DNA from 3 places in the Streptomyces sp. SP18CS02 genome. Region 3 is predicted to be linked to each of the others. Evidence: riboswitches for the same ligand, from Rfam matches in the RefSeq annotation. Region 3 holds a riboswitch; each other region holds the start of a gene.
The links. Region 3 has a riboswitch for cyclic di-AMP ahead of PUR26_RS26295 (transglycosylase family protein). Riboswitches for the same ligand answer to the same signal wherever they lie in the genome.

Region 1 (3,268 bases), on a different contig from region 3:
GCCGCAGGGCGGTGCTATGGCCCCGGCTAGGCTCCGCCCCATGGACGTACTCATCAATGTCTTCGTCGCCCTGCACATCATCGGTATCGCCTCCCTGCTGGGCGGCTTCCTGACCCAGATGAAGGCGATGAGCGCGGGCACGGCACGCTTCGTCCCCGCCATGCTGCACGGCGCCCTGACGATGCTGATCACGGGCGTCGCGCTGGTGGGCCTCAACCAGGCCGACGACCAGACCGTCGACAACGTCAAGATCGGCGTGAAGCTGGCGCTGCTGGTGGTGATCCTCGGCCTGGTCTACGTGAAGCGGGACGAGGAGAAGGTGGAGAAGGGGATCTTCGCGGCCGTGGGCGGTCTGACCGTGGCCAACATCTTCATCGCGACGCTCTGGACCTGATGCCCCGGCGGCGGGGCCGGCCGCGGCCCCACTGCCGCGGCGTACGCCCTCGGTCCCGTACCGCCCCCGACCCCCGCCGTCACCGCCCGGTTCAGGCCGGGCGCACGCTGCCGTGGATCGGCATGCAGTAGACCGACTCCTCGCGGACGTTCGCGCCGGGCTTCGGCGCGTGGATCATCCGGCCCTCGCCCTCGTAGATGCCGACATGGCTGATGTCGTCGTAGAAGAACACCAGGTCGCCGGGGCGCAGAGCCTCCATGTCGACGGGGGTGCCGAACTCGATCTGGCCCCAGGTGGTCCGCGGCAGTTCGACTCCGGCCGCCCTCCACGCCGCCTGGGTGAGGCCGGAGCAGTCGTAGGAGCTCGGGCCGGTCGCGCCCCACACGTACGGCTTGCCGACCTGGGCGCGGGCGAAGGCCAGCACCTTGTCCGCCTTGGCCGAGCGGCTCCCGGTCCCGGCGCCGGCCGAGGTGCCGTACCCGGTGGCGGCGGCGGTGGCGCTTGCGGTCCAGGAGCCGCGACCGGTACTCGTCTCCGGCTGCTGTTCCCGGTCCTGGCTCTGCTCCCGGCGGAGCCGGTCCTGGCGCGCACGGGCCGCTTCCGCCTCTTCGCGGACCCTCGCCTCCGCCCGCAGCCGGGCCTGCGCCTCGCGCCTGTGGTCCAGCTCCGCCCGTCGCGTCAGCTCCTCGACGGTCACGCTCGACAGCAGGTCGCGTGCCTCGCGCAGCTTGCGCTGGACGTCCTGCTTGCTGGCCCGCAGGACCGCCTGAGAGGCGGTGAGGGCATCCACGCCGCCGGCCGCCTCGGCGGTCCGTTCCTTGGCCTCCACGGCTTCCGCCGCCTCCACGGCTTCCACCGCCTCCGCGGCCTCCGCCGACGAGTGCCGCGTCCCGTGGCCGGCAAGCGCCTGCTGCCCGTGCTCGGCGGGCGGGTCGGACAACGCGGTCCGGTGGGGCTCGTGGTCCGGTCGGGGCAGGAGCGGCCGCGGGACCTGCGGGGTCTGCCGGACCTCCTGCGTCTGCTGGGTCCGCTGGACCTCCGGCATCCCCTGGAACTGCTGGACCTGCTGGACGTCCTGGACCTGCTGGGTGTGCTGGATCTGGTGGACGTCCTGGACCTCCGGCATCTGCTGGGTCCGCTGGACCTCCGGCATCTGCTGGGTCTGCTCGGCGTACGCCTGCGGGTCGGCGGCGACGATCAGCCCCGTGGCCTGGGCGACGGCGCCCGGGCGGGGCTCCCCGGCGGTGTAGGTGCCCAGCGTGCGGCGGGTCTCGTTCAGCGGCTGCGCCCGCTTACCGGCCCCGTCGAACAGCTTGTCGACCGTCAGCCTCCGCCGGGGCGCGGCCTCCTTGGGGCTGTCGTACTGCCGCTCGTACTGCCGCGTCCCCGTACCGGCCTGCCGGTACAGGGCGTCGACCTTCCGCTGGACCTCCTCGGCCGTCGGCTTCGCGTCCGGGCTGGACGGTACGGCGTCGGGAGCCGTCCGGGAGGGCGCCGCGTCCGCGTTCTGCGCGGACAGGAGGGAGACCGAGGCGATGGCGGCCGTCGTGACCCCGACGGCGGGGGAGTGCGCGCGGGTGGTGCGGGTGCGCGGCTTGCGATGCGACGCCAAGGCCGGCATCTCCTTCCGTGAACCGCCTACCGGGTTAGCTGTCGGGTTCGGGCGACGGAAGGTGCCCTACGGCCGTACGCGGACAGGCCGATTCACCCCGGTCCTGCATGTGGGTCCCCGGTTCCGTACTTCCTGAGCGAAAGGCCGGATTCGGCGTGGACGGCCCGGTTGGCGTGGTTCGCCGATGGGGTTACAGACCGCCTTCGCGAGCACGCTAGCCAAACTGTGGTGGTGCTGTGAAGGATGATGTTCGATATGCCCTATACGTTTTCGTTATCTTTACTTCGGGTAATGAATCCGGTGCTCATCGTGACGAAGGCGGTTCGGCCGCGACTGTCAGTGGAGCGGCCTAGACTCGATAGGCGATGAGCAGCCTCTTTGACGACAGCTTCCTGGCGGACCTCCGGAACCACCGCTCCGAGGAGCCCCCGCCGCCGCCCGAGCACGACGAGCCGGCCGCGGAGGAGGTTCCGCACGACCTCTTCGGGGGCAGGTTCGACGTGCCCCCGGCCCGGGACGCGCACTACCGTGACGGCGCCCCCCGTCCGGTGGTGGACGCGGCCGCCCTGGTCGAGGGGCTGAACGAACAGCAGCGCGCCGCCGTCGTGCACACCGGTTCGCCGCTGCTCATCGTGGCCGGCGCCGGTTCCGGCAAGACCCGCGTGCTGACCCACCGCATCGCGCACCTGCTGGCCACGCGCAACGTGCACCCCGGGCAGATACTGGCGATCACCTTCACCAACAAGGCCGCCGGGGAGATGAAGGAGCGCGTCGAGCAGCTCGTCGGCCCGCGCGCGGGCGCCATGTGGGTGATGACCTTCCACAGCGCCTGTGTGCGCATCCTGCGCCGCGAGTCGAAGAGGCTCGGCTTCACCTCCTCCTTCTCGATCTACGACGCGGCCGATTCCAAGCGCCTGATGGCGCTGTGCTGCCGTGACCTGGACCTCGACCCGAAGCGGTACCCGCCCAAGTCGTTCAGCGCCAAGGTCTCGAACCTGAAGAACGAGCTGATCGACGAGGAGACCTTCGCCGACCAGGCCGCCGACGGCTTCGAGAAGACGCTCGCCGAGGCGTACCGGATGTACCAGGCGCGGCTGCGCGAGGCCAACGCCCTGGACTTCGACGACATCATCATGACGACCGTCCACCTGCTCCAGGCGTTCCCGGACGTCGCCGAGCACTACCGCCGCCGCTTCCGCCACGTCATGGTCGACGAGTACCAGGACACCAACCACGCCCAGTACACGCTCGTACGCGAACTG
Region 2 (3,268 bases), on a different contig from region 3:
CGGGTGATCGCCGAGACCGCCCAGCGGGCCGTGCTGCCCAGCCCCGCCAAACGGATCGGCGGTCTGGACATCGCGGCGCGGTACGAGGCCGCGCAGGCGGACACGTACATCGGCGGCGACCTCTTCGCCGTGCAGGACACGCCCTACGGCGTCCGGCTCGTGGTCGGCGACGTACGAGGCAAGGGTCTGGGGGCGGTCGAGGCGGTCGCGGTCGTCATCGGCGCCTTCCGGGAGGCGGCCGAGCAGGAGAGCTCCCTGGAGGGCGTGGCGCAGCGGCTGGAGCGCGCGCTCGCGCGCGAGGGCACCCGGCGCGACGGACTGGACGCCTTCGAGGGGTTCACCACCGCCGTACTGGCCGAGATCCCGCGCGGGGACACCGTGGTGCGGATCGTCGACCGGGGCCATCCCGAGCCGTTGCGGATGAACCCCGACGCGACCGTGGAACTGCTGGAGCCGAACGAGACCGCGCTGCCGCTGGGCATGGCCGACCTGGCGGCGTGGCCGGACCGGGCGTACGAGGTGTCCTACCCGCCGGGGGCGACGCTGCTCTTCTACACGGACGGGCTGTCCGAGGCGCGCGACGCGCGGGGGGAGTTCTACGACCCGGTGGCGCGGCTGGCCGGGCGGGTCTTCCCGGGGCCCGAGGCACTGCTGGACGCGCTGGTGGAGGACGTGCGGCGGCACACAGGCGGCGGGGCGACCGACGACCTGGCGCTGCTGGCGGTCAGCCGGCCCGAGGAGGGGCAGCCCGACCGGCGGACGACGATCCCATTGGTGCCGTGACTGCCGTGACTGCTGTTGCCGCCGTGTCCCCCGTGTCTGCCGTGTCTGCCGCTTTGCCGTGGCCGCGGCGACCGCGGTGACGCCAGGGCGACCGCGTGGCAGGGGTACGCCGGGAGGGACTCGACCACGGTACGTAGTCGACGAGCACCACTCCGCATAACAGTTGACGAACGGTCAGAAAAATAAGAGGCGGCCGGTGTTTCTGAGGGGCGGTCAACTCGCCCGGCTGTGCCCGTGTGTGACCCGGTACGTCCTGGCCAGCACGGTAATGATCAGTAGGAACAGCTTGGAATACGGCCCTCGCGTCTATTAACGTTCGATAACGCAGCGCGGTCGTCCCAGTCGTCGCAAGAGACGGCACCGTGCGCGCGCGCCGAATTCCGCAAGGGAACCGGGGAACCACCACCTTGGGGTGAATCGGGTCGAACCAGACCCGTAGGAGACCTTCCTGCTCCGAACCCGTCAGCTAACCCGGTAGGCGAGAAGGAAGGAAAGGAGTGCGCCTCCGTGGCGTCCAACAGTCCTGCTCCCGAGGTCTTTCCCGGCTCTCCCGGCCCTTCGGGTGCCCCTGACGCCACGCCCGCAAACACGCAGTGGGCGGAGTGGAATCCCACCGAGGACACCGTTCGCCCGGTTCGCGGCCGTCATCGTGTCGCCAAGCAGCGCGGCGGTCTCGCCCGCAGCTCCACCGTCCTCGGTGTCGGAGTCATCGCGGCGGTCGGTGCGGGCGGCATAGCCACCGCGCAGGACAAGCCCGCGGTCTCCATCTCCCTGCCCGACCTGCCGGACATCGGCTCCCTCCTCGACGACGAGGACGAGGGCGAGGGCGTCACGGGGACCGCCGACAACGCGCCGCTCACCGCCCTGTCCCTCTCCGGCGACGACCGCGGGGCAGGCCGGGACGACCAGGCCGGCCAGGAGGCCGAGGACGCCGGCGAGGCGCTGCGCGTCCGTATCCTCCAGCAGGCCGAACAGCAGCAGGCGTCCGCCGACGCCGAGGCGAAGGCGGCCGCCGAGAAGACCGCCGCCGAGCAGGCCGCCGCCGAGGCGAAGTCCCAGCAGACCGCCGCCCAGAAGAAGGCCGAGGAGGCCGAGAAGAAGGCGGCGGCGGAAGCCGAGGCGAAGGCGGAGGCCGCGCGGCTGGCCAAGCTCGCGTCGAGCTACTCCCTGCCCACCTCCTCGTACACCCTCACCGCCACGTACGGGCAGTCCGGCTCCATGTGGTCCTCCGGGCACCACACCGGCCTGGACTTCGCGGCCCGGGCGGGTACCCCGACCAAGGCCGTCCACAGCGGGACCATCAAGTCGGCCGGCTACTCCGGCTCGTACGGCTACCGCATCGTCCTGGAGCTGGAGGACGGTACGGAGATCTGGTACTGCCACCTCTCGTCCATGACGGTCGGCGTCGGACAGCAGGTCGGCACCGGCGAGACCATCGGACGGGTCGGCGCCACCGGCAATGTGACCGGCGAGCACCTGCACCTGGAGGTGCGCACGTCGGGCGGCGACGGCATCGACCCCGCGGCCTGGCTGCGCAGCAAGGGCCTGACCGTCTGACGCCCTGTCCTCCCGCCCCTTCGCGCCGGGCTCCGCGGCGCACCGGGACGATCCGGTGCCGGAACCCGTGAACGGCCCCCGGCGGCCCTGGCCTCCCACCCCCCGACGCCAGGGCTGCCGGCCTTCTCCCCGCCGGGTTCCCCGCCGCCCTTTTGCCTGCTTCCCTTCGGTTTCCTGCCGCCCGGCCCGGTAGCCGCCCGGCCCGGTTGCCGTCCCGCCCGGTTGCCGTCCCGCCCGCTCGCGGTCCTGCCCGGTCCCGTGGTTCCGGCTCCCCGGAATGCTCCCGGGGGCTGCGTCGTTGATCCCCCCATGACTTCTCTCCGCCCTCTGGGCACCTCAGGGCTCGACGTCTTCCCGCTCGCGCTCGGCGGCAACGTGTTCGGCTGGACCGCCGACGAGACGCAGTCCTTCGCCGTGCTCGACGCGTACGCCGCCGCGGGCGGCAACTTCATCGACACCGCCGACGGCTATTCGGCCTGGGCACCGGGCAACGAGGGCGGTGAGTCGGAGACGATCATCGGCAACTGGCTGGCCTCCCGCGGCAACCGCTCCGACGTCGTCATCGCCACCAAGGTCGGCGCCCACCCCCGGTACAAGGGCCTCGCCCCCGCGAACATCAAGGCCGCGGTCGAGGAGTCGCTGCGCCGTCTGCGCACCGAGTACATAGACCTGTACTACACGCACTTCGACGACCCGGGCGTGCCGGTCGAGGACTTCGTCACCGCTCTCGACCAGCTGGTGAAGGAGGGCAAGGTGCGGGCCGTCGCCGCTTCCAACATCACCCCCGAGCGGCTCCAGGAGGCCCTGGACTTCTCCGCGCGCGAGGGCCTCACCGCGTACTCCGCGATCCAGCCGCACTACAACCTGGTCTCGCGCGACACCTACGAGGGACAGCTCCTGGAGACCGCGGAGCGCGCCGGGCTCGGCG
Region 3 (3,268 bases):
GCGCCCCAGCGCAGGGCCTCGGAGAAGGACTCCGCCCCGATCGGGGCGATCATGAACTCCTGGATGTCCACGTTGGAGTCGGCGTGCGAGCCGCCGTTCAGGATGTTCATCATCGGCACCGGCAGCAGGTGCGCGTTGGGGCCGCCCAGGTAGCGGAAGAGCGGGAGGTCGGACGCCTCGGAGGCGGCGTGCGCGACGGCGAGCGAGACGCCGAGGATGGCGTTGGCGCCGAGCGACGACTTGTCCGGGGTGGCGTCCAGGTCGAACATCGCCTGGTCGATCAGCCGCTGCTCGGTGGCGTCGTAGCCGACGAGCTCCGGGCCGATCTGCTCGATGACGGCGAGGACGGCCTTCTCGACACCCTTGCCGAGGTAGCGGTTCTGGTCACCGTCGCGAAGCTCCAGGGCCTCGAACGCACCGGTGGAGGCACCGGAGGGGACGGCAGCACGGCCGGTGCTGCCGTCGTCGAGGCCGACCTCGACCTCGACCGTGGGGTTGCCTCGGGAGTCCAGGATTTCCCGGGCTACGACGACGTCGATGGACGGCACGAGCATCTCCTTCTGGGATGTGACGCAAAATGTGACGCTTGCAGTGCAGGGTCTCTTGGCCTTGCGACAAGAGCCTAACCGGCTCCGGGGCCGTGGCCAGCCGACGCCCGCCCCGTGGGACGAAAAAGGGTTCAAGGCCCGGCATTGGCGGGCAAACAACCACAGGATTTACTGGGCGGTAACCACATGGACCGGCCCACGCCACCGAAAAACCCCGGCCCGCCGCGCACGGGGGAGAGCGCGGCGGGCCGGGGTGGTCCGCACGGGCCGGCCGGACCGGGGCGAGCGGGCCCCTGATGGAGGGACGCGTCGCGGCCGGCGGTCCTGGCCGGGCCGGTGGGCGGGTGGAGCCGGCGGCCCGGGGCGGGCCGACGGGCTCAGGGGGTCACTTCAGGTGGAGCTGCTGGCCGGGGAAGATCAGGTCGGCGTCGTCGACGATGTCCTTGTTCAGCTCGAACAGCTTCTGCCAGCCGCCCTTGACGCCGTGCGCCTCGGCGATGGTGCCGAGCGTGTCGCCCGCCTCGACCTTGTACTCGCCGTCACCCTTCTCGACCTTCTCGCCGGTCGGGGTGGTCACGGTCTTCGGCGCGGCCTGCTTCGGCGCGGTGCGCTGCTCGCTGCGCGTGGTGGGCTGCTCGGCCTTGCGCTCCTCCTGCTTCGGGGCGCTCTCCTGGGCGGAGCCGCCGTCGTAGGAGGCGTTGGACAGGCCGACGCCGCAGCTCGGCCAGGCACCCTTGCCCTGGCCCGCCAGGACCTTCTCGGCGACCTGGATCTGCTGCGACTTGGACGCCTGGTCGGCGCTCGCGGCGTACGCGGTGCCGCCGTACGCGGCCCAGGTCGAGGAGGAGAACTGCAGGCCGCCGTAGTAACCGTTGCCGGTGTTGATCGACCAGTCGCCGCCGGACTCGCACTGGGCGACCTTGTCCCACTCCGCGGTGGTCGCGGCGGAGGCGGTGGTGGCGCCCATCAGGGGAGCGGCGACGGCGGCGCCGGTGATGCCGGCGAACGCGGCGAAACGGATGGCCTTGGAAGGACGACGGTGCTTGGCCTTGCCGGAAAACAGCATGGGACATCTCCTCACCGACGCCTGCGAGGTGAGCTGTCGGGTTCGGGCCTAGTGAGTTGCCCGGCCGCGCGACGTGTCGCGCGGCTTCACCCCGAGCCGGTCGCCGGCCATCTCCCGATGGCCGGACCCGGCGCTTACCTTGGGTCCCCCGCTCCTGCCTACGGCGCTCGAAGCGTCGACTGTTCCCGTCGACCGACGGCAGGATTCGGCGTACCGGTCGATGGGGCCCGCGGTGGCGAGCAGTTACGACCGTAATCACAGACCTCCCTGATGTTCAAAGATGGACATCAGGGTCAATACACCCAATCCGGCCCGCCCCTGGCGGACATTTGTGCTGGTGAGCCGCACATCGGTCGGATCAGGCGGGCGAGCCGGGCCAGTTGCCGCAAAGAGACGCTTGTCTCACTTATACAGAAGCGGACAAAGGGGAGCGAATCACTCCTGAGCCGCGGTCAGATCCAGGCTCTGACCAGGCTGGATCAGATCCGGATCCGCACCCACGGTCGCCTTGTTGGCGTCGTAGAGAGCAGTCCAGCCGCCGGGCAGCTCGTGCGTCTCCGCGATGTCCGACAGGTTGTCGCCCGGCAGGACGGTGTACTGGCCGTCCTCCAGCGCGACCCCCTCGGCGTCACGTGCCGTTCCGTCACCCCGTGAGGCATGTCGGCCTGTTTCGCGCTCGGTGCCCGGATTGACTGGATTGCCGGTACCGGTGGCCTTGTCGCCTTCGGAGGCGGCGGGGTCGGCGGAGTCCGCCGGGTCGGTGGAGGCGTCACCGTCCACCGGCGCCTCCCTGGCCGGCTCGCCCCGGTGCTTGCCGCCGCCCGTCCCGGCGTCCCCGGCCGGGTCGTCCTTGGCGGACGCGGCCGGGCCGGACGAGCCGGAAGCGGTCCCGGCGGGCGTGGTGGACTCCTCGGGCGTCGACGACTTCGAACCGTCGGCACCGTCCGCGCCGTCCGCCGTCCCGGTGGAGGCCGAGGGGGCGGGAGTGGCCGGTGCGCCGGAGGGCTTGGCGGCCGAGGGCAGACCCGCCACGGGCGCGCTGCCGTCGGTGAGTCCCGCGATGGGGGCGCAGGTCTCCCAGGGGGCGATGCCCTGCGCCGCGTAGGCCTTCTCGGCGACGGCTATCTGCTGGGCGCGGCTGGCGAGGTCGGCGCGCAGGGCGTACGCCGTGCCGCCGTAGGTCTCCCAGGTCTCCTGCGAGAACTGGAGGCCGCCGTAGAAGCCGTTGCCGAGGTCGGCGCTCCACATGCCGCCGGACTCGCACTCGGCCACCCGGTCCCAGGTGGTGCCCTCGACGGCCGACGCGGACCCCGCGCCGAGCAGCGGAAGGGCGATCGCGGAACCGGTCACCCCTGCCGCGACGATGATGGCGGGAGCCTGACGAGGTCGCCGGTGCCGGCCGTTCCCGGAGCGCATGCGGTTGCCTTTCGCGTGACTGCTGAGGTGACGGTGAACGTAGCGGCATTCGAACGTCTGTTACAAGTCGATGCAGCGGAGATAACGCGAAAGTCACAGATCTGATGGAGCGTCAGTTCGCATAGGATGTGAACTCGACCGGGAGCGTGCGCAGTCCACGCATAATGAGCCCTCCACGCCACCGCAAATCGTCCGGATTCCCCGCGAGTCGCAGGTCGGGCAGGCGGGTCAGCAGCGT

Region 1: it holds a riboswitch for cyclic di-AMP, as region 3 does, so the genes downstream of both, PUR26_RS27225 (C40 family peptidase) here and PUR26_RS26295 (transglycosylase family protein) in region 3, are expected to answer to the same signal.
Region 2: it holds a riboswitch for cyclic di-AMP, as region 3 does, so the genes downstream of both, PUR26_RS17040 (M23 family metallopeptidase) here and PUR26_RS26295 (transglycosylase family protein) in region 3, are expected to answer to the same signal.

What each region holds. Positions count from the first base shown of each region.
Region 1 covers NZ_JAQYXC010000295.1:109,550-112,817, forward strand. The annotation lists gene PUR26_RS27220 (hypothetical protein) at 41-394, shown strand; gene PUR26_RS27225 (C40 family peptidase) at 486-2,006, opposite strand; cyclic di-AMP (ydaO/yuaA leader) riboswitch at 2,014-2,172, opposite strand; gene pcrA (DNA helicase PcrA) at 2,372-3,268, shown strand, end outside.
Region 2 covers NZ_JAQYXC010000285.1:17,658-20,925, reverse strand. The annotation lists gene PUR26_RS17045 (PP2C family protein-serine/threonine phosphatase) at 1-783, shown strand, start outside; cyclic di-AMP (ydaO/yuaA leader) riboswitch at 1,145-1,279, shown strand; gene PUR26_RS17040 (M23 family metallopeptidase) at 1,291-2,340, shown strand; gene PUR26_RS17035 (aldo/keto reductase) at 2,650-3,268, shown strand, end outside.
Region 3 covers NZ_JAQYXC010000294.1:442,927-446,194, reverse strand. The annotation lists gene eno (phosphopyruvate hydratase) at 1-554, opposite strand, end outside; gene PUR26_RS26295 (transglycosylase family protein) at 934-1,614, opposite strand; cyclic di-AMP (ydaO/yuaA leader) riboswitch at 1,618-1,790, opposite strand; gene PUR26_RS26290 (transglycosylase family protein) at 2,050-3,030, opposite strand; gene PUR26_RS26285 (cytochrome P450 family protein) at 3,143-3,268, opposite strand, start outside.